One region of the Acidaminococcus sp. AM33-14BH genome, then DNA from elsewhere that is predicted to be linked to it. Evidence: predicted binding sites of a transcription regulator. Region 1 holds the regulator's gene; each other region holds the start of a gene.
What was found. Region 1 encodes HrcA, which represses chaperone genes, less so after heat shock. Its sites were predicted from a motif close to TGTTAGCACTCNNNTNANNNGAGTGCTAACA; they were not measured.
Positions count from the first base shown of each region.

Region 1 (8,204 bases):
TGAAGCCAATCCGGGAACTGTCGATGAAGCCTACCTTAGGGGACTGCGAGCGTTGGGGGTGGACCGCCTGAGCCTTGGCATCCAGTCTCTAGAGGACAGCGAACTGCGCCTCATGGGCCGTACCCATACAGCGGATGAGGCGCGGCACATTATCCTTCTCAGCAAAAAGGTGGGGTTTACACGTCTGTCCTGTGACCTTATCTATGGATATCCGACGCAGACGGCTGCAAGCGTCGAGGCATCCTTGACGGAACTCATGGCTCTGGGACCCAGCCATATTTCCATCTACGGGCTTTCCGTTGAACCGGGGACCGTCCTTTCCCATAATCTCCGACAAGGGCGCTGGATCCTTCCCACAGACGATGAGACGGGTAACATGTATGACCTCATCATGGACCGCCTCGTCAAGGGCGGCTACGAGCGCTACGAGATTTCCAATTTTGCCAAAGCAGGTGACAAGTCGCGGCACAACCTTGTCTATTGGCACTACAATCCCTACCTTGCCTTTGGCGCCGGAGCGACGCGCTTTGACGGCAGGACACGGGAGAACAACCCGGCTTATCTTGCGGCCTACGAAAGAGGAGAGGCACCGGAGATAGAATGCCTGTCACCTGCCGTCCAGCGGGAAGAAATGATCTTCATGAACCTACGTACCGTAAGAGGCCTCTCCCTCCTGGATTATGAAGCCCGCTTTGGGCGCTCCTTTGCCCTTGATTACGGGCCTCAGATAGAGAACCTCATCCATAAGGGATGGGCCAAATGGGAGGATGGTCATTTTTGTCTCACGCCCCTTGGCATGCAGTACGGGAACCTTGCCTTCGAAGCCTTCATCACAACGGACTGACACCTCACACCATGAAGGGAACGCGAGCAGCCAACACCAAGGACAATACCCCAGCGGAGGCCCTTTTCCATAGGCTTTTTCCCGCATGGGGCCTTCTTTTTTGAGGCTTTTGCTTTTTGTAAATTATTTTTCGGGAAAGTATTGACATTTTGACTAAAGAGGTGTATCTTAACCATTAGATGTTAGCACTCTAAAGTTTCGAGTGCTAATAATCAGGGAAAGAGATGATTACAGTGCTGACCGAACGACAAAAGAAAATACTTCAACTCGTCATTGATGATTACATCGAGACGGCCGAGCCTGTAGGATCCCGTACAATCGCTCGGAAATATAATCTTGGTATCAGTCCGGCGACCATTCGAAACGAAATGTCCGATCTGGAGCTCCTTGGATTCTTGGAGCAGCCCCACACATCGGCAGGACGGATTCCTTCCGCGGCGGCGTACCGCCTCTATGTGGATTCCCTTGCTGGTGAAGGATCCCTGACCCTATCATCGAGCGATATGGCGCTCATCAACAATTGGTTCAGGCAGCGGGTGCATACCATTGACGACATCTTCCAATCCACGGCCAAGATCCTGTCCCGCATGAGCAAGAACGTATCCGTCGTCCTTGCAAACAAGGACAGCGAGGCTACGTTCTCCTACATGAAGTTCCTGCCCCTCAACAAGGGTCAGGCTATCCTGTGCATCGTCACGGAAGAGGGAAATGTCGATCATGGCGTGGTGGAAATCCCCAGCGGAGTAAAAGAAAGTGAGCTGGACCAGATTGCCCAGCGTGTTTCGCAGTACCTTAATGGACGCAAACTGAATGATATTTCGCAGGAGCTCCTAGCAAAGGTACGGGAAATGCTTGCCGGGGACAAACGGCTGTATGCATCCATCGTAAGCCGTATCAAGAAGGTCAAGGCCGGCCAGCAGGAGGACAAGATGTTCCTTGGAGGAACCAAACAACTCCTGGGACAGCCTGAATTCAAGGATACGGAACGGATGCGGGAACTCTTGGGCGTCCTTGAAGAAGAACAGATGCTCAAGGATATGCTAAAGGCCAGCAGTGACTCGGGATTAAGGGTCACCATTGGCAGCGAGAATAAGTTCTCCAGCATCCAGGACTGCAGCATGATCCAAGCGACCTACCGCCTGAATGGCCAGGTCGTTGGGACCCTTGCCGTGTTGGGACCTACCCGTATGGAATACCGCAAGGTCATTTCTGTGATGGATTATCTTCATCACTACCTGAAGGTGGTCATGAATAAAATTGATGAAAAATAGGGAGGACGTACGGTGAACGAAGAGACAAAAGATCCAAAACAACAAGCCGCCGAAATGAGTGCTGACAAAGCGGAAGCAGCAAAGGCCACGGAGGCTGAGGAAAAAAACGCAGAACCGGCAGATGGTACGCCTGATCCCAAGGATCAAACGATTTCCAAGCAGCAAGAGGAAATCGATGAGCTTTCCAATCGGTTGCTTCGTCTGCAGGCCGACTTTGATAATTTCCGCAAGAGAAATACGGAAGAACGGGAACGCTTAGGCCGTTTCGTAACGGCTTCAGTGGTCCGGGAATTCCTGAAGGTCCTCGATAATTTTGAACGCGCCGAGGCCAGTGTGGAAAAAAACCATGATGCCGAGTCCATCTTAAAGGGCATGGCTATGATCCACAAACAGTTTGAAAAGGCCCTTGAAACCCTGCATATCGAAGAGATTCCTGCTGAAGGCAAGCCTTTCGATCCGCAGATCCATGAGGCCGTTATGCAAGGCAGCAATCCCGACCTGCCTGATGACAGCATTGATATGGTCCTTGAAAAAGGTTACCGGATTGGTGATGATGTCATCCGTCACAGCAAGGTAAGGGTTGTCCATAATTAACTGAAGTGAGAACCAGCAAGTTAGTTGCATGAGGAGGAATTTATAATGAGCAAGATCATTGGTATTGACTTAGGGACTACGAACTCTGTTGTCGCCGTGATGGAAGGCGGCGAACCGACTGTTATTACGACCCAGGAAGGCGGCCGCCTTACTCCGTCCGTTGTCGGTTTCACAAAAAATGGGGAACGCCTCGTTGGTCAGCTGGCAAAACGTCAGGCTGTTTCCAACCCGGAACGGACCATCAGCTCCATCAAACGTCACATGGGCACGAAGTATACCGTGACCATTGATGGCAAGGACTATACGCCAGAACAGATTTCCGCTATGATCCTTGAAAAAATGAAGGGGGACGCGGAACGTTATCTCGGCGAAAAAGTCACGGAAGCGGTCATTACTGTACCGGCTTACTTCAACGACTCCCAGCGTCAGGCTACGAAGGACGCCGGCCGTATTGCTGGTCTTGATGTCAAGAGAATCATCAACGAACCGACGGCGGCTGCCCTTGCTTATGGCATTGATAAGTCCGATGACAAGACCGTTCTCGTTTACGACCTTGGCGGCGGGACCTTCGATGTTTCCATTTTGGAACTGGGTGATGGCGTCTTCGAAGTTAAATCCACGACCGGTGATACCCATCTGGGCGGCGATGACTTCGACCATCGCATCATGGATTGGATGACCGATGAATTCAAGAAACAAAACGGCATTGACCTGACAGGTGATAAGATGGCCATGCAGCGGATTCGTGAAGCGGCTGAAAAAGCCAAGATTGAACTGTCCAGCATGATGACAACCAATATCAACCTGCCGTTCATTACGGCTGGTGCCAATGGCCCGCAGCATCTTGACATGGATCTTACTCGTGCCAAATTTGACAGCATGACGAGTGACCTTGTTGACCGCACTATCCAGTGTGTTCATACGGCCCTCAGTGATGCCAAGATGACCGTCAATGATATTGATAAGATTCTCCTTGTTGGCGGTTCTTCCCGTATCCCTGCTGTCCAGGAAGCCATCAAACGCGTTCTCGGTAAGGAACCGGCTCACGGCGTCAACCCTGATGAATGCGTTGCTGTCGGTGCTGCCATTCAGGCCGGCGTACTGGCTGGTGATGTCAAGGACGTCCTGCTTCTTGACGTAACGCCGCTTTCCCTTGGGATTGAAACCATGGGCGGTGTCTTCACCCGGATCATTGACCGCAACACGACCATCCCAACCTCCAAGAAGCAGATCTTCTCGACGGCTACGGATAATCAGCCTTCCGTTGACATCCATGTTCTCCAGGGCGAACGTGAAATGGCAGCCGACAACAAGACCCTTGGCCGTTTCGAACTGAGCGGTATCCCCGCTGCACCGCGGGGCGTGCCTCAAATCGAAGTTGCCTTTGATATTGATGCCAACGGTATCGTGAACGTAAGCGCCAAGGACCTTGGCACGGGCAAGGAACAGAAGATCACCATTACCTCTTCCGGCAGCCTGAGTAAGGAAGAAGTTGACAAGATGGTGAAGGAAGCTCAGGCCAACGAAGCTGCCGACAAGAAACGCCGTGAATCTGTTGATGCAAAGAACCAGGCCGATACACTGATTTATCAGGCTGAAAAGACCGTCAAGGATATGGAAGGCAAGGGTCACGATGACAAAATCAAGAAGGTCCAGGAAGCCATCAATACCTTGAAGGAAACCATGAAGGGTGACGATGTAGATAAGATCAAGGCGGATACGGAAGCCCTCCAGAAACCGCTCTATGAACTGTCTGCTGAACTTTATAAACAGAACCAGCAAAATGGCCAGAACGGTGGCACTGCCGGTGCTGATGCCGGTGCTGGCGCCGGGGCTTCCTCTGACAATAAGAAGAACGATGATGACGTCGTAGACGCCGAAGTCGTAGATGACGACAAAAAATAATCGTTCCTAGAGGGAGATACTGATGGCAGATAAAAAAGATTATTATGAGGTCCTGGGCGTCGACAAAAGTGCGTCGCCTGAGGAATTAAAAAAAGCATATCGCAAGCTGGCTCGTAAGTATCACCCCGATCTCAACAAGGATAATCCTGAAGCAGCCGATAAATTCAAGGAAGTCAACGAGGCCTATCAGGTTCTGAGTGACCCGCAGAAAAAGGCCGCCTATGATCAATATGGTCATGCCGCTTTTCAAAATGGCGGTCCTGGTGCCGGGGGCAATCCCTTCGGCAGTGGGTTTGGCGGTTTTAGCGGTAGCTTTGGCGGCGAAGGCATGGATGATATCTTCAACATGTTCTTCGGCGGTGCAGGCGCAGGCGCGTCCCGTTCCCGCCGGGCTGATCGCGGTCCCCGTCAAGGCGCGGATTTGCGGGCTGACCTTGAAATTACCTTTGAGGAAGCGGCCTTTGGGACGGAAAAGAAAATCCGCCTGAACCGCGAAGAGGAATGTGAGCACTGCCATGGAACGGGAGCCGCCGAAGGCAGCCATCCTGAAACCTGTCCTGATTGTCACGGGACGGGGGAAGTCCGGGTTACGCAAAATTCCATTTTTGGTCAGGTTGTTAATGTCCGTACCTGTTCGAGATGTCATGGGACGGGTCAAATCGTTACCAATCCCTGCAAACACTGCCGTGGAACAGGCCGCGTAAAGCAAAAACGCGTCATTACGGTCAAGATTCCAGCTGGCGTTGACAGCGGTTCGAGACTCCGTGTGGCAGGCGAGGGTGAAGCGGGGATGCGCGGCGGTCGAGCCGGCGACCTGTATGTCTATCTCTATGTAAAGAGCCATAAGTTCTTTGAACGGGATGGGACGACAGTCCTGTGCGAAGTGCCAATCAGCATTGTCCAAGCTGCATTGGGTGCTGAAATCAAGGTGCCGACTCTTTATGGTCAGACCACCATCAAGGTGCCTGAAGGAACCCAGCCCAATCGCGTCCTGCGCATCAAGGGCAAGGGCATTCCGAACCTGAGAACGGGTGTAAAGGGTGACCAGCTCATCCAGATCAAAGTTGTTGTGCCGACGAGACTGAGCGATGCACAAAAAGAAGCACTTCGCAAGTTCGCCGATGCCAGCGGCGAAAGCATTAACCCAGAAGAAAAAAGCTTTTTCAATAAAGTGAAGGATTTCTTCGATAAAAAGGATAAGAAGTAAGAAGGGGACCGTGGGAAGCCACGGTCCTCTTTCACTTTCGTTTTTTTTATTTGCTCTTTGCGAATATGGCTCAGATGGGTCCTGTTGCGAGGAGTTCCCGCTTTCACCGACGATGGCGCAATAGCTGCAACCACTTTTCTAAAACTTCCGTGTTGCTTCCATATACATGGTTCGCATGAGGCTCTGATTGGTTCAGAGGCCAGGAAAAATCCTTAGGTTGATAAAGCCGCACACGCATTTCCGTGTTGCCAGGAAGTCTGCGTCTTTATGACAACGCAGATGGGCCGAAATGGGTCTCAGGCGAATCATGATTCGTCTAAAAACCGAAAAAAATCCAAGAAGTGGCTCGCCCGCCGAAGGCATTTACTCGGCGCGATTTCTGCGCCGAGTAAAAAAAGGGGAGGTTAGGAAAGGATGCGCTCAAGCGATCGCTATCCTCAAACGTGGGACGGTCCATTGTACGATAGGCCCTGAGGCCATTGTTTCCACAAAACCTTTTTTAATCAATGGCCTCACGTACTTCATCAAATCAGCCCGATTTTTGGGCTGATTCAAAAGGGAATGACGAAGGCATATTTCAGGCGACTTTAACATGAAATTGCGTATCAAAATATGCTGCGATGCGCCATGACTTCATTGCCAACTCATGAATCTTGAAAAGGGCAATGAAGACTCCCTGTGTAGAAAATCGGCGCGATTTGTGCTCTGCCCCAAAATACCCGACATTGACACCCCTGCCCCTCCCATATTATAATGATCCTATCAGATCATGTAACTGACGGAAGTGGGGGTACCCACAGGGAGCATGATCGCAGTGAGCCGACCGTCTGGGCGAAAAGGGCCCGAGGTTGGCTTTTTTCTATATGAGGGAGGAATGAAGATGAAGGAATTCGAATTAAAGTATGGCTGCAACCCGAATCAGCTTCCAGCGAAACTTTATATGAAAGATGGCAGTGACCTGCCGGTTACGATTTTAAATGGCCGCCCTGGCTATATCAATTTCCTGGATGCCCTCAATAGCTGGCAGCTCGTCAAGGAGCTCAAGGAAGCTACCGGTCTTCCGGCTGCGGCGTCCTTTAAGCATGTCAGCCCTGCCGGGGCTGCGGTGGCCCAGCCGCTGACGGAAACGCTGCGCAAGGTCTATCATCTTGAGGGGTATGAAATGTCACCCCTTGCTTCCGCTTATGCCCGTGCCCGCGGTGCGGACAGGATGAGTTCCTTTGGCGATTTCGTGGCCCTTTCTGATGTGTGTGACGTAGCGACGGCAAAAGTCCTTCAGCACGAAGTCTCAGATGGCGTCATTGCTCCAGGCTACGATGACGAGGCTCTTGCCATCCTCAAAACAAAGAAAAAGGGTCGCTACAATGTCATCCAGATTGACTCGAACTATGTTCCTCATGAAATGGAAACCAAAGAAGTCTTCGGTGTCACTTTTGAACAGCGCCGCAATGCGGACTCCATTGGAAAGGACTGCCTCCAAAAAATCGTCACAAAAAACAAGGAGCTTCCCGAAGGGGCCCAACGGGATCTTCTCATTGCCCTGATTACCCTTAAGTATACCCAATCAAATTCCGTCTGCTACGTCAAGGACGGACAGACCATCGGCGTCGGTGCCGGACAGCAGTCCCGCGTCCACTGTACGCGCCTTGCTGGCGACAAGGCCGATAAATGGTGGCTCCGTCAGTCACCGAAAGCGCTCAGCCTGCCCTTTAAGCCTGATACGCCGAAGCCGGTCCGGGATAATACTATTGATGTCTATCTTTCCGACGACGATGATGACGTCCTTACTGACGGAATCTGGGAAACGCTCTTTACAGAAAAGCCGGAACGCATGACGCGGGAAGAACGTAGGGCGTGGATTGCCCAGAACAAGGATGTTGCCTTGGGGTCCGATGCTTTCTTCCCCTTTGGCGACAATGTAGAGCGTGCCCATCGCAGCGGCGTCCGCTATATCGCCCAGGCTGGCGGTTCCATCCGTGATGACCAAGTCATCGAAACGGCTGATAAGTACGGTATCGTCATGTGCTTTACGGGCCGCCGCCTGTTCCACCACTAAGGCACGGCGTGTGGTAAGGAGAACGCCAGGTTCCTCACGGGAAGGCTGAGATACCTTCCCGGTGGGGGCCTTCTTTTTGTTTTTAGGAGCGTGTTTTATGGCTGTCAATGCCCTTTCGGGGAGTGTTTGGAAGAGCCTTGTTTCTTTTTCCATTCCCTTTGTCATTTCCTATTTCCTGCAGACCCTTTACGGGATGGCAGACCTTGTTATCATCGGCCAGTTTGAAGGACCGGCGAGCATTACGGCCGTTGCCGTCGGCAGCCAGATCATGCATATGGTGACCGTTGTTCTTGTGGGGCTTTCCATGGGGACGACCATTGCCATTGC
Region 1 is NZ_QTNG01000010.1:31,331-39,534, forward strand. It holds gene hemW (radical SAM family heme chaperone HemW) at 1-844, shown strand, start outside; gene hrcA (heat-inducible transcriptional repressor HrcA) at 1,069-2,115, shown strand; gene grpE (nucleotide exchange factor GrpE) at 2,128-2,709, shown strand; gene dnaK (molecular chaperone DnaK) at 2,755-4,614, shown strand; gene dnaJ (molecular chaperone DnaJ) at 4,637-5,821, shown strand; ZMP/ZTP riboswitch at 6,583-6,661, shown strand; gene DW817_RS07905 (phosphoribosylaminoimidazolecarboxamide formyltransferase) at 6,702-7,877, shown strand; gene DW817_RS07910 (MATE family efflux transporter) at 7,975-8,204, shown strand, end outside.

Region 2 (8,204 bases), on a different contig from region 1:
TTCACTCATGCCGCGACCATCCTTCTTTGTCATGATAAGCCAAAGGCTTGTATCCATTGCATAGCGTATAGCACATCATTCTATCATATTTAAGAGAAAAAGTGCAATCGCACAGGGACTTTCCCGCGTTTTTGAACACGGACCAAGCTCTTTTTCCCTTTGATTCCTATAGACAAAGACCCTTTTTTGATGTACCATTGATATACCTTCAACTGTATATTTTTTATTTCCATTTATTTTAGGAAGAAAATATAGAAAAATAGGGGAAATCCATCATTCCACGCTAGGAAATATGGTATAATTAGCTGTTAAGACCTATTGTTTTAGAGGTGTATCATGAGTACTTATCAAGTAGGGTTGGACATTGGTTCCACTACTGCTAAAATGGTCGTTCTGGATGGCAGCAAACAAGTTGTTTTCTCCCGTTACAAGAGGCACCAAGCCAATATCATGGGAGTCCTCAAGGAAGAGCTGTCCGAACTTACCGCAGCCATCGGAGAGGCGGCCGTCAAAATCAAAGTGACGGGCTCCGTTGGCATGGGGATTGCGGAAAAATTCAAGCTTGCTTTCGAGCAGGAAGTCATCGCCGCGACCAAATTTGTCAAGGAAAAATACCCTGAAGTAGCCACCCTCATCGATATTGGTGGGGAAGACGCCAAGATTGTCTACATCAAACCCGATGGCACGTGTGACCTGCGCATGAACGGGAACTGTGCCGGCGGGACAGGGGCTTTTCTTGACCAAATGGCCGTACTCCTTGACGTGCCCATTGACAAACTGAACGAGCTTGCCGAAAAAGCGGAACACGTCCACTATATTGCTTCCCGCTGCGGCGTTTTTGCCAAGACGGATATCCAAAACCTCCTCAGTAAAGGTGTAAGCCGTGAGGACATTGCGGCGTCAATCTATCATGCCGTCGCTGTACAGGTCATTACGACCCTTTCCCATGGCTGCACAATCAAGCCGAAGATCCTTCTGTGCGGCGGACCGCTCACCTTCATGCCGAGCCTCCGCAAAGCTTTGATGGATGCGCTTCACGTCCCCTATGTAGAGTTCATTGTTCCCGATAAGGCAAACCTTATCCCGGCTTACGGGACTGCCCTCAGTGCAGAGGACGCCCCGTCAACGAGCTTGCAGAAACTCTGCGACCGGATTGCTTCTGCTCCTAAGGACGCTGTCCGGGTCACCGATACGGTGCCACCCATCTTCCATGATGAAAAAGAATATGCCGACTGGAAAAAGGAAAAGGAAGCGGACCAGATTATTCTGTCGCCCCTGACCAAAGATACGGACAAAGTCTTTGTCGGCATCGATTCCGGTTCGACCACGACGAAACTTGTCGTGACCGACGAAAACGACCGCATCCTTTATACCCACTACGGCCCCAATAACGGCAACCCCGTAGGAGCGGTGCGTGAGGCTTTTGCCGATTTTTATACGAAATGCCTGGCCGTTGGGGCCAATCCCCGCATCATGGGAAGCTGCTCTACAGGCTATGGCGAAGACCTTATCAAGGCAGCCTTCAGCCTCAACACGGGCATCATCGAAACCATTGCCCACTATTTGGCAGCCAAGAAAATCAACGACAAGGTTTCCTTCATCCTCGATATTGGCGGTCAGGACATGAAAGCCATCTTTGTCGATCACGGCGTACTGAACCGCATGGAGCTGAATGAATCCTGTTCCTCCGGCTGCGGGACCTTTCTCCAGACTTTTGCCAAGGGCCTCAACTACAGCGTCAGTGAATTTGCGGACCTCGCCTGCAAGGCCCAGCATCCCTGCGATTTGGGAACGCGCTGCACGGTCTTTATGAACTCCAAAGTCAAGCAAAGCCTCCGCGAAGGGGTCACCAGCGCAGACATTGCGGCCGGTCTTGCCTATTCAGTTGTGAAGAACTGCCTGTATAAGGTCCTTAAACTCAAGAGCCCACAGGAACTGGGCAATGAGATTGTGCTCCAAGGGGGCACCATGAAAAACGATGCCGTAGTCCGGGCCTTTGAAATCCTCACAGGGACCAAGGTCCATCGCAGCAACATCCCTGAAATCATGGGAGCCTATGGCTGTGCCCTTTATGCTAAAACCAAGGGCCATGGTCAGGCAACCGTAGATGATATGATCCATGTTGCTTCCTTCAAGGATGCCCAGCTGACCTGTCACGGCTGCGAAAACAACTGCCTCATCAAGAAGTATCAATTCGATAATGGATCCATCTATTATTCGGGCAACAAATGCGAAAAATACTTTACCAATAATGGCGATGATGTGACCCCTGGTGAGAATATCTACACCTATAAGTACGATCTGCTCTTTAACCGGCCCATCAACGAGGAGGCGGAACGCACCATTGGGCTGCCGCGGACCCTTAATATGTATGAGGACTATCCTTTCTGGCATGCCCTATTTACGTCCTGCGGCCTAAAGGTCCAGCTTTCTGACCCGTCCACCCTGCACCTTTATGAGACAGGGCTTCATGACGTGATGAGCGACAACATCTGTTTTCCCGCCAAACTTGTCCATGGCCATATCCTGAACCTCATCCAAAAGCGGGTCAATCGGATCTTCATGCCCTACGTCATCTATGAACAGCAGGATGATAAGCGGCAAATCAACAGCTATAACTGCCCAGTTGTCTCGGGGTACTCCGACGTCATCAAAAGTGTCACGGAAACACAGATTCCCATCGACGCTCCGCCCATCAACTTCCAAGACGAAAAACTGCTCAAAAAGCAGCTCCGAAAATACCTCTCCTATATTGGCTTTGACCGTTTCACGGCCGATAAGGCCATTGCCAGCGCCCTCAAGGCCCAAGATGAGTACCGCCGAAAGATCCAGGAAAAGAACGAGGAGATTCTCGAAAAAAGCCGCCGACAAGGAAAACTCACCATTCTCCTTGCAGGCCGGCCTTACCATGCCGATCCCCTGGTCCAACATAAACTCAGCGACACCATTGCCGCCATGGGCATCAACGTCATCAATGAAGACCTGGTACGAGGCAACGAATCCATCGATATCAACGACACGTACCTCATCAAGCAGTGGGCCTATATCAACCGCATCCTAAAATCCGCTGACTGGGTAGCCCGTCAGGACAACACCATCCACTTCATGGAAATGACGAGCTTTGGCTGTGGACCTGACGCCTTCCTCCAAGATGAGATTCGCGGTCTTTTGCAGCGCCATGGAAAAGCCCTGACGCTCCTCAAGATTGATGATGTATCGAACATCGGCTCCCTGAAACTCCGCGTCCGGTCCGTTGTGGAAAGCATTCGTTACAATGAAGACAGCAAACGCCGGGCCGAGCCTTTTATCGACACGCCGCGCTTTGAAAAGAGCATGAAGGACTACACCATCCTGACGCCATACTTTACCCCCACCTTGTCACCGCTCATTCCGTCTGTCATGAAGGTTTTGGGCTATCACGTAGAGACCCTGCCCCAGAGCACGGGGCTATCCGCCGACATGGGCCTGCGCTTTGCCAACAACGAGGTCTGCTATCCGGCAACCCTTGTTGTGGGGGATTTCGTGGAAGCTTTGAAATCAGGGAAATATGATCTTCAAAAGACGGCCGTTGCCATTACCCAGACGGGCGGTCAGTGCCGAGCTTCAAACTATTTCGGTCTGATCAAGCATGCCCTCGTTTCTGCAGGGTTCAAGGATGTTCCTGTCATTTCCCTTGCAACGAGCAGCAGTATCCAAAACGATCAGCCTGGATTCCATATCAACTGGCTGAAGATTGCTAAGATCACGGTTACAACCATCCTCTTCTCGGACTGCCTGTCAAAATTCTATAATGCTGCAGTCGTCCGTGAAAAAAAGAAGGGATTGGCAGAAAAACTGCGCAGCAAGTACCTCGACCTCGCCAAGGTGCAAATCGAAAAGAACCATTCCAAGGGGCTTTTGAAACTGCTCAAGGAAGCGGCCCAGGAATTTACGGATGCCGTCAAACCCAATGTAAAACTGCCTCAAGTCGGGATTGTTGGAGAAATCTACCTCAAGTTCAACGCCTTTGCCCACAAGAATATCACAGGCTGGCTCATGGACCATCATATTGAGGTGATGCCGCCCCTTATGACGCCCTTTTTCATGCAGGCCTTCGTCAATCGGCTGACCAATGATAAGTTTGACCTCAAGCATGACCGGATTCCCCATCTCCTGGTGGATTTTATCTATCTCCAAATTGTCAAGATCATCGATAAAGTCAACAAGATTGGCCGTGCTTTCCCCTATTTCACTCCTTTTGAAGACATCTACGAGATGGCCAATGACGGCAAGGGCATTATCAACATGGCTGCCCAGTTTGGAGAAGGCTGGCTGCTGCCGGCTGAAGTTATTGGATTTGCCAAAAGAGGCATTCCCAATGTCATCAGTCTCCAACCCTTTGGCTGCATTGCCAACCACATCATCGCCAAGGGCATTGAAAAAAAGGTCAAGACCCTTTATCCGGAAATGAACCTCCTGAGTCTGGATTTTGATAGCGGCGTCAGCGATGTCAATGTCACGAACCGTCTCCTGCTTTTTGTTGAAAATATCAAGACCAGCAAGGCACCCACCCCAAGAAAAGAGGCACAAAAAGAAGAAGCCTTCCAAGGTGAGATTATGCTGTAAATAAAAAATCGTGGAACCGGAACTCCGGTCCCACGATTTTTTTGCATAAAAGAACGCTGGGAAAAAATTCCCAGCGTTCTTGATCAGCCTTCAATGGCAATCATTTTTTTGTTTTCAGACTGCGGCAACTCCTTCTTGGGAATCGACAGCTTCAGGATCCCGTCAGCATATTTTGCCTTGATGTCGCTTTCCTTCACACCGTCACCGACGAAGAAAGTACGGCTCGAACGGCCGAAGCTCCGTTCGCGGCGGATATAATGGCCTGCCTTGTCCTTTTCGTCCTTATCAAGGCTCTTTTCGGCAGAAATGGTCAGATAGCCATTTTCGAGTTCTGCATGGATTTCATCCTTCTTGAAGCCCGGCAGATCCATATCGAGTTCATAATGGTCACCCACATCACGGACATCGGTCTTCATGAGGTTCTTACCATGTTTTCCATAAAGGGCGCTGCGGTCCATAAAGGAATCAAAGCCATCCATAAAATCATCAAACACATTGTCATTAAAAATGCTCGGCAGTAACATAAGTCATTCCTCCAATCAAATATTACGGCCTTCACACAGGTCTTTTCATTTCTTGGAACGGTGGAAAGGAACCCTGCTCCTTCTGGGGGGGCTTCCTTTCCTTCGTTCTGGGATTATCATAGCACGCTTTTTTAGCACTGTCAATAGTTGAGTGCTAATTATTTTAATCTTTTTGACTTTTTTCGAAAAAAAAGAACCCGGAACCAATCCGTTCCGGGAAAAATATCGTACGATGCAGGGCGCCAGCGAATCCGAGGTCCCTTGTTTCCCCGGTATCCGCATGCTGCCGAGCTCATTTGAATGGCTGTGCACTATTATGGCACAATATCACATTTATGTCAACATAATTTCTATTTTTTTGTAATGCTTAGTCAAAAATTCCAGCTTCATCATACATTGAAGGAATGACAAGATTTCCTTTTCCGTCCATATATCCCCATTTCCCGCTCTTCTTATCCATAACTGGAGAGCGATCCTGGGCATAGGTCCCTACGTCACTGTACGCCTCCTGGGGCGCGACAAGATTTGCACCGCTGCGGTCAATAAGGGCAGCCTTCCCGCCTTCAAGAACGGCTGCAGCATCAGAGACAAAAGGGGTCACCTTCGTAAAGCGGTTTTCAATGACGATCTTGTTGGTTTCGTCGATAAATCCCCAGTGCTTATCATAGGCAAAGGGAGCACGGTCTTTTTCAAAGGGTCCCAATTCATCATAGGAAGCTGGGATGACCACTTTTCCGCTGCGGTCAATCATCCCAAAGCGGCCTTCACGGTCAACAATCAAAGCGCGGCCTTCACGGAAAGGTGATAGGGCCCGGTAATTTGCGGGAATGACTTCCTGCCCCTGCTTATTGATGGCACCCATATAAAGGTTCGACGGATGGATGACTTCCCCTGGAATGATAGAAATGCCGCCGCCCCATCCATGATGATGGTATCCTGCATCGCTCCAGCCCCAGCCAAAATCAAAGGGACCCCAGCCCCAGCCCGGGAAGCCGACACCCCAGTGTCCGCCCCAGCCCCAGCCAATGGAAACATAGTCAAAGACAGAGCGGTGACGGCGCCTCACCCCAACACGGGCCAATCCACCTTCATCAAAAGAGCCAACATAGTCATAGGCCTTCAATTTGGCGTAGCGGGCACCCGTTGTGTCCATAAGCCAGCTGCCATCGATAATGCCCACGCCCTGGCTCATGTCACTGACAGTCTTTGCCTTTCCAACAAGAAGGGCGGTTCCGTCTTTTTTAACATACATCCAGCGGTCCTGAAGCTTGACGGCTGCATACCCTTCTTTAAAAGGCTGGGCCTTCCTATACTGGGGCTTAAGGATATAAGCTCCCTGTTTATCGATATAGCCCCATTTTCCATCCGTTTTCACAGCCGCAAGGCCTTCGGAAAAAGGACCCACCTCATCATAATGGGAAGCAAGGGCCTTGCCCTGACGGTCATAAAATGTCCATCCTTCCCGGTCCCGGGCCGCAAGCATTCCATCGCTGAAGGGTCCCACCTTCTTAAAGGTTGGAGCGATGATGACCTTGCCCTGTCGGTCATACATTCCGTATTTTCCATCCTTTTCAACAAGGATGACAGCATCTGTTTCTCCTTGTTCCACTTCGATTTTTTTATATTCCAAGGGCAGAACCACTCGTCCCTGCAGGTCAATGACGCCTGCCCTGCCCTTTTGGGTCACAATGGCCAAATGGTCCGCTGCAAGCACAGCATGAGCGCATGCCATGAGTCCCACAAGGAGCAGGAACCCTCGTTTGATTTTATTTTTCATAATATATAACACCTCCGATGCAAAAAACGGCTTCCTTCTGCGCCTATTGTATCACGAAGGATAGGCCCCGTGCCAGACAAGAAAAAAAGAGACGGTAAAAAAATGAGCGGTTCATTTCTTCGCAGTCTCTTTTCCTATGGTTTTGCTATTTACAAAGACAACGCAACTGCTGTACAGCAGCAATCTTCCCCCAGCTAGGATTCATTTAGGAAGCAGTTGTTAGTTTTCCACTTATGGTCTTTTTCCATTTGCTTTTTACAAATTCGGATCAGATGGGTCCAGATACGAGGAGCTCCCGGCCTCAGCGACGACGGCGGACCTGAGACGTCAGCAATCTGATAGCGCAGCGACGCGGGAGCTGTTGCGCAAAGGTTCTCCGAAGCGGTGCCTCCAAAAACAAAGCGGCGACGCGTGAGTTTCCTTGCGGCCAGAGGCCGGTACGTCGAGGAGATTGAGGTCGCGGGCGACAAAGTAGATGGGGCCATATGGGCCGAAGATTGAAAAAATCTTCCGCTTTGATAAGCTGGGTGCGGGAGGTGACGACACGTGGTTAGGAGGGGGAGCGCCCAGGCGTAAGGTATCCCCCAATCAGGAACGTATCGTCGTACGAATCGTCATCCTCGATTGCGTCCCTAAAATAAGAAGTAAGCAATGAAGGCACCGTAATCTGAAGAATCGGCGCGATTTGTACGACGAACAAGAAACTCTTAGTCTAAGGCAGCAAAGCCTGTTTTGAGATCTTCCAAGATATCATCAATATGTTCCGCCCCAATGGAAAGACGGATTGTTGACGGCGTAATCCCTGAACTAAGGAGTTCTTCTTCCGTCATCTGTGAATGGGTTGTTGAGGCCGGATGGATTACAAGGCTCTTCACATCTGCTACATTTGCCAGAAGGGAGAAGACCTTCAGATGATCGATGAAGGTACGGGCCGCTTCTGGACCGCCCTTGATTTCAAAAGTAAAGATGCTGATCCCGCCATGGGGGAAATATCTCCGATAGAGTTCATGATCGGGATGATTGTCAAGGGAAGGATGATTCACCTTGGCTACATGGGGATCATGGGCAAGGAAGTCGACAACCTTAAGGGCATTTTCCACTTGCCGCTCTACACGCAGGGAAAGGGTCTCCGTTCCCTGAAGGAGCATAAAAGCCGCAAAAGGAGACAGGGTAGCTCCCAAGTCGCGGAGAATGACAGCCCGAACATAAGTAACAAAAGCAGCCGCTCCCACATCACGCGTAAAGCTCAGACCATGATAGCTGGGATTTGCCTCCACAAGCCAAGGGAATTTACCCGA
Region 2 is NZ_QTNG01000011.1:62,829-71,032, reverse strand. It holds gene DW817_RS08495 (polysaccharide biosynthesis protein) at 1-9, opposite strand, end outside; gene DW817_RS08490 (acyl-CoA dehydratase activase-related protein) at 337-4,605, shown strand; gene DW817_RS08485 (Hsp20/alpha crystallin family protein) at 4,689-5,129, opposite strand; gene DW817_RS08480 (WG repeat-containing protein) at 5,497-6,906, opposite strand; gene DW817_RS08470 (O-acetylhomoserine aminocarboxypropyltransferase/cysteine synthase family protein) at 7,614-8,204, opposite strand, start outside.
Region 2: the regulator HrcA is predicted to act here: its motif matches at 5,259-5,289, upstream of DW817_RS08485 (Hsp20/alpha crystallin family protein).

Region 3 (8,204 bases), on a different contig from region 1:
CAGTATCGTACGGTTTCCATGATTGAAAAATATCATCAAGGTATTGTTCATAAGACGGCATCAGATCATGCCGATGACAAGGCTTTTGCAGCCCTTGCCGAGGAAACGCTTGGCAGTTACCGTAAAGCTATGGATGAATACCAGATCAATGACGCGCTGAAGGCTGTCTGGTCCTATATTGGCGCTGCCAATAAATACATTGATGTAACAACGCCGTGGATCCTTGCTAAGGATCCTGCGCAGAAGGACCGCCTTGAAGCCGTGATGTACAACCTTGCTGATGCTGTTCGCAATATTGCCATCCTGATTTCACCTATGATGCCTTTTACGGCACCGAAGATTTTCGAACAGCTCGGTCTTGCCGTGCCGGAAAACTTCGATCTTAATGAAGTGAAGTATGGCGGTTTCTCTGATGGCACGAAAGTCATGAAGGGTCAGCCCATTTTCCCGCGCATTGAAGTGGAGTCGGAAAAGACACCTCAGAAGGAAGCACCGAAAGCAAAAAAAGCGGAAAAGAAGAACGTCGGTGTGGTTACGCCCGAAGAAATCGCCATCGATGATTTCCAGAAGGTTGACCTCCGTGTTGCTGCAATCAAAACGGCCGAACGGGTCCCCAACACAGATAAGCTCATGAAGATTACCGTTGATATGGCAGGCCGTGAACGGATCATTGTCTCCGGGATTGCCCAGTACTATGATGCCAAGGAGCTTATTGGCAAGAATGTCATCGTTGTGGCTAACCTCAAACCAGCCAAGCTCAAGGGCATCGAATCTCGCGGCATGCTCCTTGCTGCAAGTGACGGTAAGGGAAATCTCGTTCTTGCCGAAGTGCCGGGGATTGCGTCGGGCAGCAAGGTCAAATAATGGAACGACTTCCTTATTTTGATACGCATGCCCACCTTGACACGGAGGACTTTGACGCGGACCGAGAAGCGCTGCTCCAGGAGATTGGATCGCACATGTTGGGATTCATCAATCCCGGTTGTGACGTGAGAAGCTCGAAGGCATCGCTTGCTATGGCCCACCGCTATGATTATGTGTATGCCGCCGTCGGCCTTCATCCAGAAGATCTGGGCCATGTGAGCGAAGGGGACCTTGAGGAAATTTACCAGCTTGCCCAAGATGACAAGGTGGTCGCCATTGGTGAGATCGGTCTTGACTATTATAACGATGAAGATTCACCTCATGAGCGGCAGCAGGCTTTCCTTATCCGCCAACTTGCCATGGCCCGTGAACTTAAGCTGCCTGTCATCATCCATGACCGGGAGGCCCATGAGGATATGACGAGGCTCCTTCTGACGGAAGGGCAGGGCGTGCGAGGGGTCCTTCATTGTTTCAGCGGAGACTGGGCCATGGCTGAAACCTTTATTAAGGCCGGCTGGTACTTTGGCTTTGGCGGGACAAGTACCTTCAAGAATGATCATGGGGTCAGGGAAATCCTTCGCAAGATGCCTCTTGACCGCATCGTTTTTGAGACAGATTCGCCTTATATGGCCCCTGTTCCTTACCGCGGGAAACGCAATAACCCGCTTTATGTGAAGCTTGTTGCTGAAATGGCAGCGGAGGTCAAAGGAATTCCAGTCCTTTCGATGATGGAAATTGCCACAAAAAATTCGCAAAATCTCTTCCCAAAATTAAAAAGTTACTAAAAATCGCGATGACTTTGCTGTAAATTTTTCAAAAGCGTCACAAAATCAAGCAATGAAAATGTTCATTTTTAGGAGCTGGTCCTAATTTTGTTTTGACAGGTTTTTCGTCTCCATGGTAGAATACAAAAGCTTTAAGGAGGCGAGAATTTGCGAATAACAAATACTTGGAAGCGTCCTGAAAAGTGGGTTGTTGTCATGCTCATGCTTGTCTTCAGCTTGAATTTTCTCGGCTTTGCTGCCGCTCCAAAACAGGTGAAGATTCAAGTTGACGGGCAGACGATTGCCCTTTCAACCAGAGCCCTTACGGTTAAAGGTGCTTTGGAAGAAGCCGGTGTTGTTCTTCAAAAAGCCGACGGTTATGATGTAGTTGGTCATGGAAACTTTGAAGATGGATCGACGATCGAAGTCATCCGTGCCATTCCAATCAAGGTGTGGCATAATGGAAGAACGACCGAGTATACCATCGGACGCAAAACGGTAAAAGAAGTGCTGGATGCTGTGGGTGTGGACTACAAAGGATATAAGGTGTATCCGTCCTTGGAGTCCCCGGCAAAAAAAGACATGACTATCCATGTCGTTTCCCCCACAACTGAGGTGAAGACGGCCAAAGAAAGCATTCCTTTTGAAGTGGAATTCCGTAACAATGACAACCTGCCCCGCGGCAGACAGTCTGTTGTATCGGAAGGCCGCAATGGGGAAGCTGTAGTCACCTACCGCACGGTGAAGATTGGAAATCAAGAAGTAAGACGTGAACTGGCGCGTGATGTTGTTTCCCAACCTGTTCCGCAAGTCGTAGAAGTAGGCACAGGCAAAAATTTGATGGTGGAAACAAGCCGTGGCTTTGTTCGGTACCGCAGCGCGAGAACCTTTGAGGCTTCCGCGTATACCCTTGCCGAGGGCAGTGGAACCGGTCTGACTTCGACAGGCGTTGTGCCTTATCATGGAATCGTAGCTGTGGATCCTGATGTGATTCCTTATGGAACGCGGATGTATATCCCTGGTTATGGTTTTGCCGTGGCAGGTGATTGCGGCGGTGCTATCAATGGCAGCCGGATTGACCTGTACATGGAAAACTACTCTGACGCAATCAGTTGGGGCAGGCGCGACGTAACCGTGTATTTCCTTGAGTAGAAAAGGGGCTGTTGCCAATTGGCAATGGCCTCTTTCCTTATTTGTGGGGAGAACTTTCTTTTGACATTCTTCCTGCAATCTGTTAGAGTAAAAATCCGGAACGAGAGGTCCAAGAATAGGGAGCGTGACAAGATTGCTTAAGGAAGTCCTTGTCGTAGAAGGAAAAATGGATACAGTGGCGATCAAGAAGGCCCTTGATGCCGATACAATCGAAACAGGCGGCTTTACCTTGTCGCCGTATACCCTTAAAAAGATTGAAGCAGCCTATAAGAAGCGGGGCATCATCATCCTCACCGATCCTGATGGGGCAGGGGAGCGGATCCGCCGTTATTTGACGGAGCGCTTTCCTGAGGCAGGACAGGCCTTTGTGCCAAAGTGTGAAGCCCTGGCCCACCATGATGTGGGCATTGAGCAGGCTCAGCCGGAGGCAATCCTCAAGGCACTTTCCAAGGTGCGCCACACCTCGATGACGCCGCAGGAAGAATTTACGGCCATGGACCTTTACCATAACGGTATGAGCGGGTCCCAGTCTGCGGCGGAAAAACGGGACGCCCTTGGAGCCGAACTGGGTATTGGCTACGGCAATGTGAAGAAAATGGTGGAGCGTCTCAATCATTATGGCGTGACCCGCGACGAATTCAATAAAGCACTTCAGATCATCGGAACACGTCATGCGTGAGAAAGGACTTCAGTATGCTTCATCCTGTGATTGCAAGCCGTGAAGTAACGCGGTATATTCTTGATACCTTTGGCCTTCATACAAAAAAACGCTTTGGACAGAACTTCCTCATCAATGAGTCTGTTGTAAGGGGCATTGCAGAAAAAGCAAAGATTGGTCCTGGGGACCTGGTCCTTGAAGTCGGGCCCGGGATCGGCACATTGACCCAGGCCCTTGCGGAAACCGGAGCCGATGTCAAGAGTGTTGAAATCGATGAGTCGCTTCTTCCGATCCTTCGCAAGACGCTTGAAGGGTATGACAATGTAGAAATCATCCATGGGGATATCCTTAAGGTTGACCTCAAAGACATTACGGGGGGAAAGCCTTTTACAGTGGCGGCGAACCTGCCTTATTACATTACGACGCCCATCATCTTTTCCCTGCTTGAAGCAAACCTTCCCTTAAAGCGTATTGTCGTTATGGTGCAAAAAGAAGTGGCTGAGCGGATGGCCGCTCATCCTGGAACAAAGGCTTATGGGCCCCTTTCCTTGGCGCTGCAGTATTATTCGGAGCCCCAGCTGGCAATTCCCGTTCCGGCTCACGATTTCATGCCGGCCCCAAAGGTTGATTCCATGGTCGTCGTATGTGAAAAAAGGGAGAGCCCCATTGTCAATGTGGATGCGTCTTTATATGTTAAGGTCGTGCGGGCGGCTTTTTCCCAGCGCCGGAAGATGCTCCGCACCTGTCTAAAGTCAATGGTGCGTCCCGGTGATACAGCGGAGGCCTGGATGGCCCGTGCTGGGATTGAGCCGACGCGCAGGGGGGAGTCCCTTACCATAGAAGAGTTTGGCAAACTGGCGGAAAGCTGGGAAGAAAAATGACGAATCACTATAAGTACTTTTCCCATAAGGAATGTGAGTTCTTCCCTTGTCATAAGGAAAGTGACGGAGAGAATTTCAACTGTCTCTTCTGCTTTTGTCCCCTGTATCTGGTGAAAGATTGTGGCGGCGTCTTTGCCTACACGAATCGGGGCATCAAGGATTGCTCCCATTGCCTTTTTCCCCATAAAAAGGAAAACTATGGCAAGATCATGGCGCGGCTCAAAGAAGAAATGGAAATGAAATGAGGAAAGAAAAGCCAGAGTGCATGGATGAAACCATGCACTCTGGCTTTTGCTGTGATGCTGCAGCACTATGATGCTGCTGTCAAAGGCGGCAGGCTGATAAATCAGCTATAAAAGTGTTGCTATGATGATACTCAGCAACGGTTACTTTATATTTGGTAGGACCTGCTATCGTGTTACGCGTTAGAACTCGATTTCTCCGAAATCGATCCGCCTTGCCAAGGCGGGGGAGCGACAAAGGAAAATTTCCACAAGTTCATGATGATAAGGATTAACCGGTTTTGGTGGTGGACGAGGACGCGAAGCTGACGTTTCCTTACAAGCGGCTTGCGAGGCGGATTTGTCTGGGTCCTGAGGCTGCTATGGAGCGGAGCGAAAAGCAGAAGAACATGTTTGAGGGCGAATGCAATTCGGCCCCCACGACTGACAGGGAGATGATTTGGCGCCGCTCGTTATCATCTTTCCCTTCAACGCACTACAGCCTCAAAGCATCAAAGCTCCATAGCATTCCTATATGTCTTTTCAACCTAAAAGACAAAAAGTTTGACTTTTTTAGTAAAACCCCTTGCATTTTTTTTGAAAGATGCTATTATTATAGCTGTGGTTAGCACTCCAATGTAATGAGTGCTAATAAATCAAAAAGTTAAAATTTATCCATAGTGAAAGGGGATTACAAACATGTTAAGACCTTTGGAAGATCATGTCGTCGTAGAACCGGTTGTGCAGGAAGAAAAAACGGAAAGCGGGATCTATCTGCCCGATACGGCTCATAAGGACAAACCCCAGACTGGCAAAGTCGTAGCTGTAGGTACGGGCCGTCTCCTTGATAATGGCACCCGCATTGCTTCTGAAGTCAAGGTTGGCGAAACTGTTGTCTTTGCTAAATACTCCGGCAGCGAAGTCGAACTGGACGGCAAGGATTATATCATCCTCCGTGACAGTGATATCTTGGCTGTCGTTGAGGATAAGTGAATCGCTCCCTTTTTTGTGGAGAACCAATCACCTTATATCATTTGGAACTAAGGAGTAGATAAAAATGGCTAAACTCATTCAATTTGATGAAGAAGCACGTCGTGGTCTGGAACGCGGCGTCAATAAACTGGCTGATGCTGTAAAAGTTACCTTGGGGCCCAAGGGCCGCAACGTTGTCCTTGAAAAGAAATTCGGTTCCCCGACCATCACCAATGATGGTGTAACCATTGCTAAGGACATTGAACTGGAAGATCCGTTTGAAAACATGGGGGCTGCCCTTGTTCGTGAAGTGGCAACCAAGACCAACGATATTGCTGGTGACGGGACCACGACGGCTACCCTTCTTGCTCAGTCCATCGTTCATGAAGGCATGAAGAACGTGGTTGCCGGTGCTAACCCCATGGTCCTCAAGAGAGGCATCAAGAAAGCAACGGATTGCCTCGTCAAGAAGCTCCAGGAAAATGCCAAGACGGTCAGCACCAAGGAAGAAAAAGCACAGGTTGCTTCCATTTCTGCTGGTGACGCGGAAATCGGTGGCCTGATTGCTGATGCGATGGAAAAAGTCGGCAACGATGGCGTCATCACCGTTGAAGAATCCAAGACCATGGAAACCTCCCTTGAAACCGTTGAAGGGATGCAGTTCGACCGCGGCTACATTTCCCCGTATATGGTTACGGATCCGGACAAGATGGAAGCCGTTCTTTCCAATCCGTACGTCTTCATTACGGACCGGAAGATCACTATGATCCAAGACATCATGCCTGTTCTTGAAAAAGTGGTACAACAGGGCCGTGAACTCTTGATCATTGCTGAAGACATCGAAGGTGAAGCCCTGGCTACACTCGTTGTGAACAGACTCCGTGGCACCTTTAAGGCTGTTGCCGTCAAGGCTCCTGGCTTTGGTGACCGTCGCAAGGCTATGCTTCAGGATATTGCAACCCTGACGGGTGCAACGGTTATCAGTGAAGAAGTTGGCCGTAAGCTCGACAGCGCTACAGTTGCTGATCTTGGTTCCTGCAGCCAGGTCCGTGTAACCAAGGACCTTACTACCATTGTTGATGGTGCTGGTGACAAACAGGCCATTGCTGACCGTGTTGCTTCCATCCGTGCCCAGATTCCTGAAACGACTTCCCAGTTCGACAAGGAAAAACTTCAGGAACGTTTGGCTAAACTCTCTGGCGGCGTTGCCGTTATCAAAGTTGGTGCTGCTACGGAAACGGAACTGAAAGATAAGAAACTCCGTATCGAAGACGCCCTGAACGCTACTCGCGCTGCTGTGGCCGAAGGAATCGTTGCCGGTGGCGGTACGGCTCTTCTGCAAGTACAGCCGGCCCTCGATGAACTGGAAAAGGAAACCGAAGGGGATGAGAAGACAGGTATTGATATCGTTAGACGCGCTATCGAAGCTCCTGTCCGTCAAATCGCCAACAACGCCGGTCTTGAAGGTGCCGTTATCGTTGAAGCTGTCAAGAAGGCTAAGAAGGGAATTGGCTTCAATGCCCAGACGGAAGAATATGTCGATATGATCAAGAGCGGTATTGTAGATCCTTGCAAGGTTACGCGCAGTGCCCTGCAGAATGCAGCTTCCATTGCTGCCATGATTCTTACCACGGAAGCCGTTGTTGCGGATAAACCGGCTGAAAATCCGGCTCCGGCAGCTCCTGCCATGGGTGGCATGCCCGGCATGATGTAAGATGAATCGGGAGTTGTGCCGCAGGTAGGCTCCTTTTATCCTTAAAAAATCGCATACGCACCGTGAGGTGCCTGAAACGTCCCTATGGAGTGTTCCATAGGGACGTTTATCTTGCTGTAATTTTTCTGTAAATAGTTAAAATAACTATTTACTAATTATTATTAAAGTGCTATAGTATACGTGTCGTATGAATGAATCATATGGATCATCCATTTTACTATGATATAGGAGGAATGAATTATGGAAAAACGTTCTGGTGCAGTTACTTTTGCTGGAGGCCCTGTAACCCTTGTTGGTCCGGAAGTGAAAGTGGGAGAAAAAGCGCCTGATTTCAAGTTGCTTGATAATAGCCTTGCTGAAAAGACCTTGAAGGACTATGAAGGCAAAATTAAGGTTATTTCCGTTGTACCGTCCCTTGATACGGGTGTCTGTGATGCCCAGACCCGTTGGTTCAATAAGGACGTAACTGGTCTTTCTTCCGATGTCGTGGTCCTCACGGTTTCCATGGATCTGCCTTTTGCTCAGGCTCGTTGGTGCGGGGCTGCCGGGGTCAAGAATGTAGTTACCCTTTCTGATCACCGTGATGCCTCCTTTGGGACGAACTATGGCTTCCTCATGGAAGGACTGCGTCTTGAAGCCCGTGGTGTTGTTGTCATTGATAAAAATGATAAGGTCACCTATGTGGAATACGTTCCGGAAGTCACCCATGCCATTAATTTTGATGGTGTCCTTGCTGCAGTAAAGGCTCTGATTTAATTGTAGGGCTTCCTGCTCGACCTATTCACCTGCACCTGTGAGGGAGACTTTTTGATGACGTATCGAGACCAGGACTTTCAAAAAGAAAACATCATCTATCGGAATGTGGATGGCTTTGCCCATTGGCTTGCCTCTGTCCTTAAGACGTTTGATGGCTCAGCCCAATCTTTGACTGTTTACTTGGGGGACCTTACGGAAGCTTATGCTGTTTCCAATGAGGAA
Region 3 is NZ_QTNG01000003.1:225,150-233,353, reverse strand. It holds gene metG (methionine--tRNA ligase) at 1-864, shown strand, start outside; gene DW817_RS03765 (TatD family hydrolase) at 864-1,649, shown strand; gene DW817_RS03760 (G5 domain-containing protein) at 1,797-2,780, shown strand; gene rnmV (ribonuclease M5) at 2,914-3,459, shown strand; gene rsmA (16S rRNA (adenine(1518)-N(6)/adenine(1519)-N(6))-dimethyltransferase RsmA) at 3,474-4,319, shown strand; gene DW817_RS03745 (cysteine-rich small domain-containing protein) at 4,316-4,564, shown strand; gene groES (co-chaperone GroES) at 5,240-5,533, shown strand; gene groL (chaperonin GroEL) at 5,598-7,226, shown strand; gene tpx (thiol peroxidase) at 7,467-7,982, shown strand; gene DW817_RS03725 (hypothetical protein) at 8,037-8,204, shown strand, end outside.
Region 3: the regulator HrcA is predicted to act here: its motif matches at 5,164-5,194, upstream of groES (co-chaperone GroES).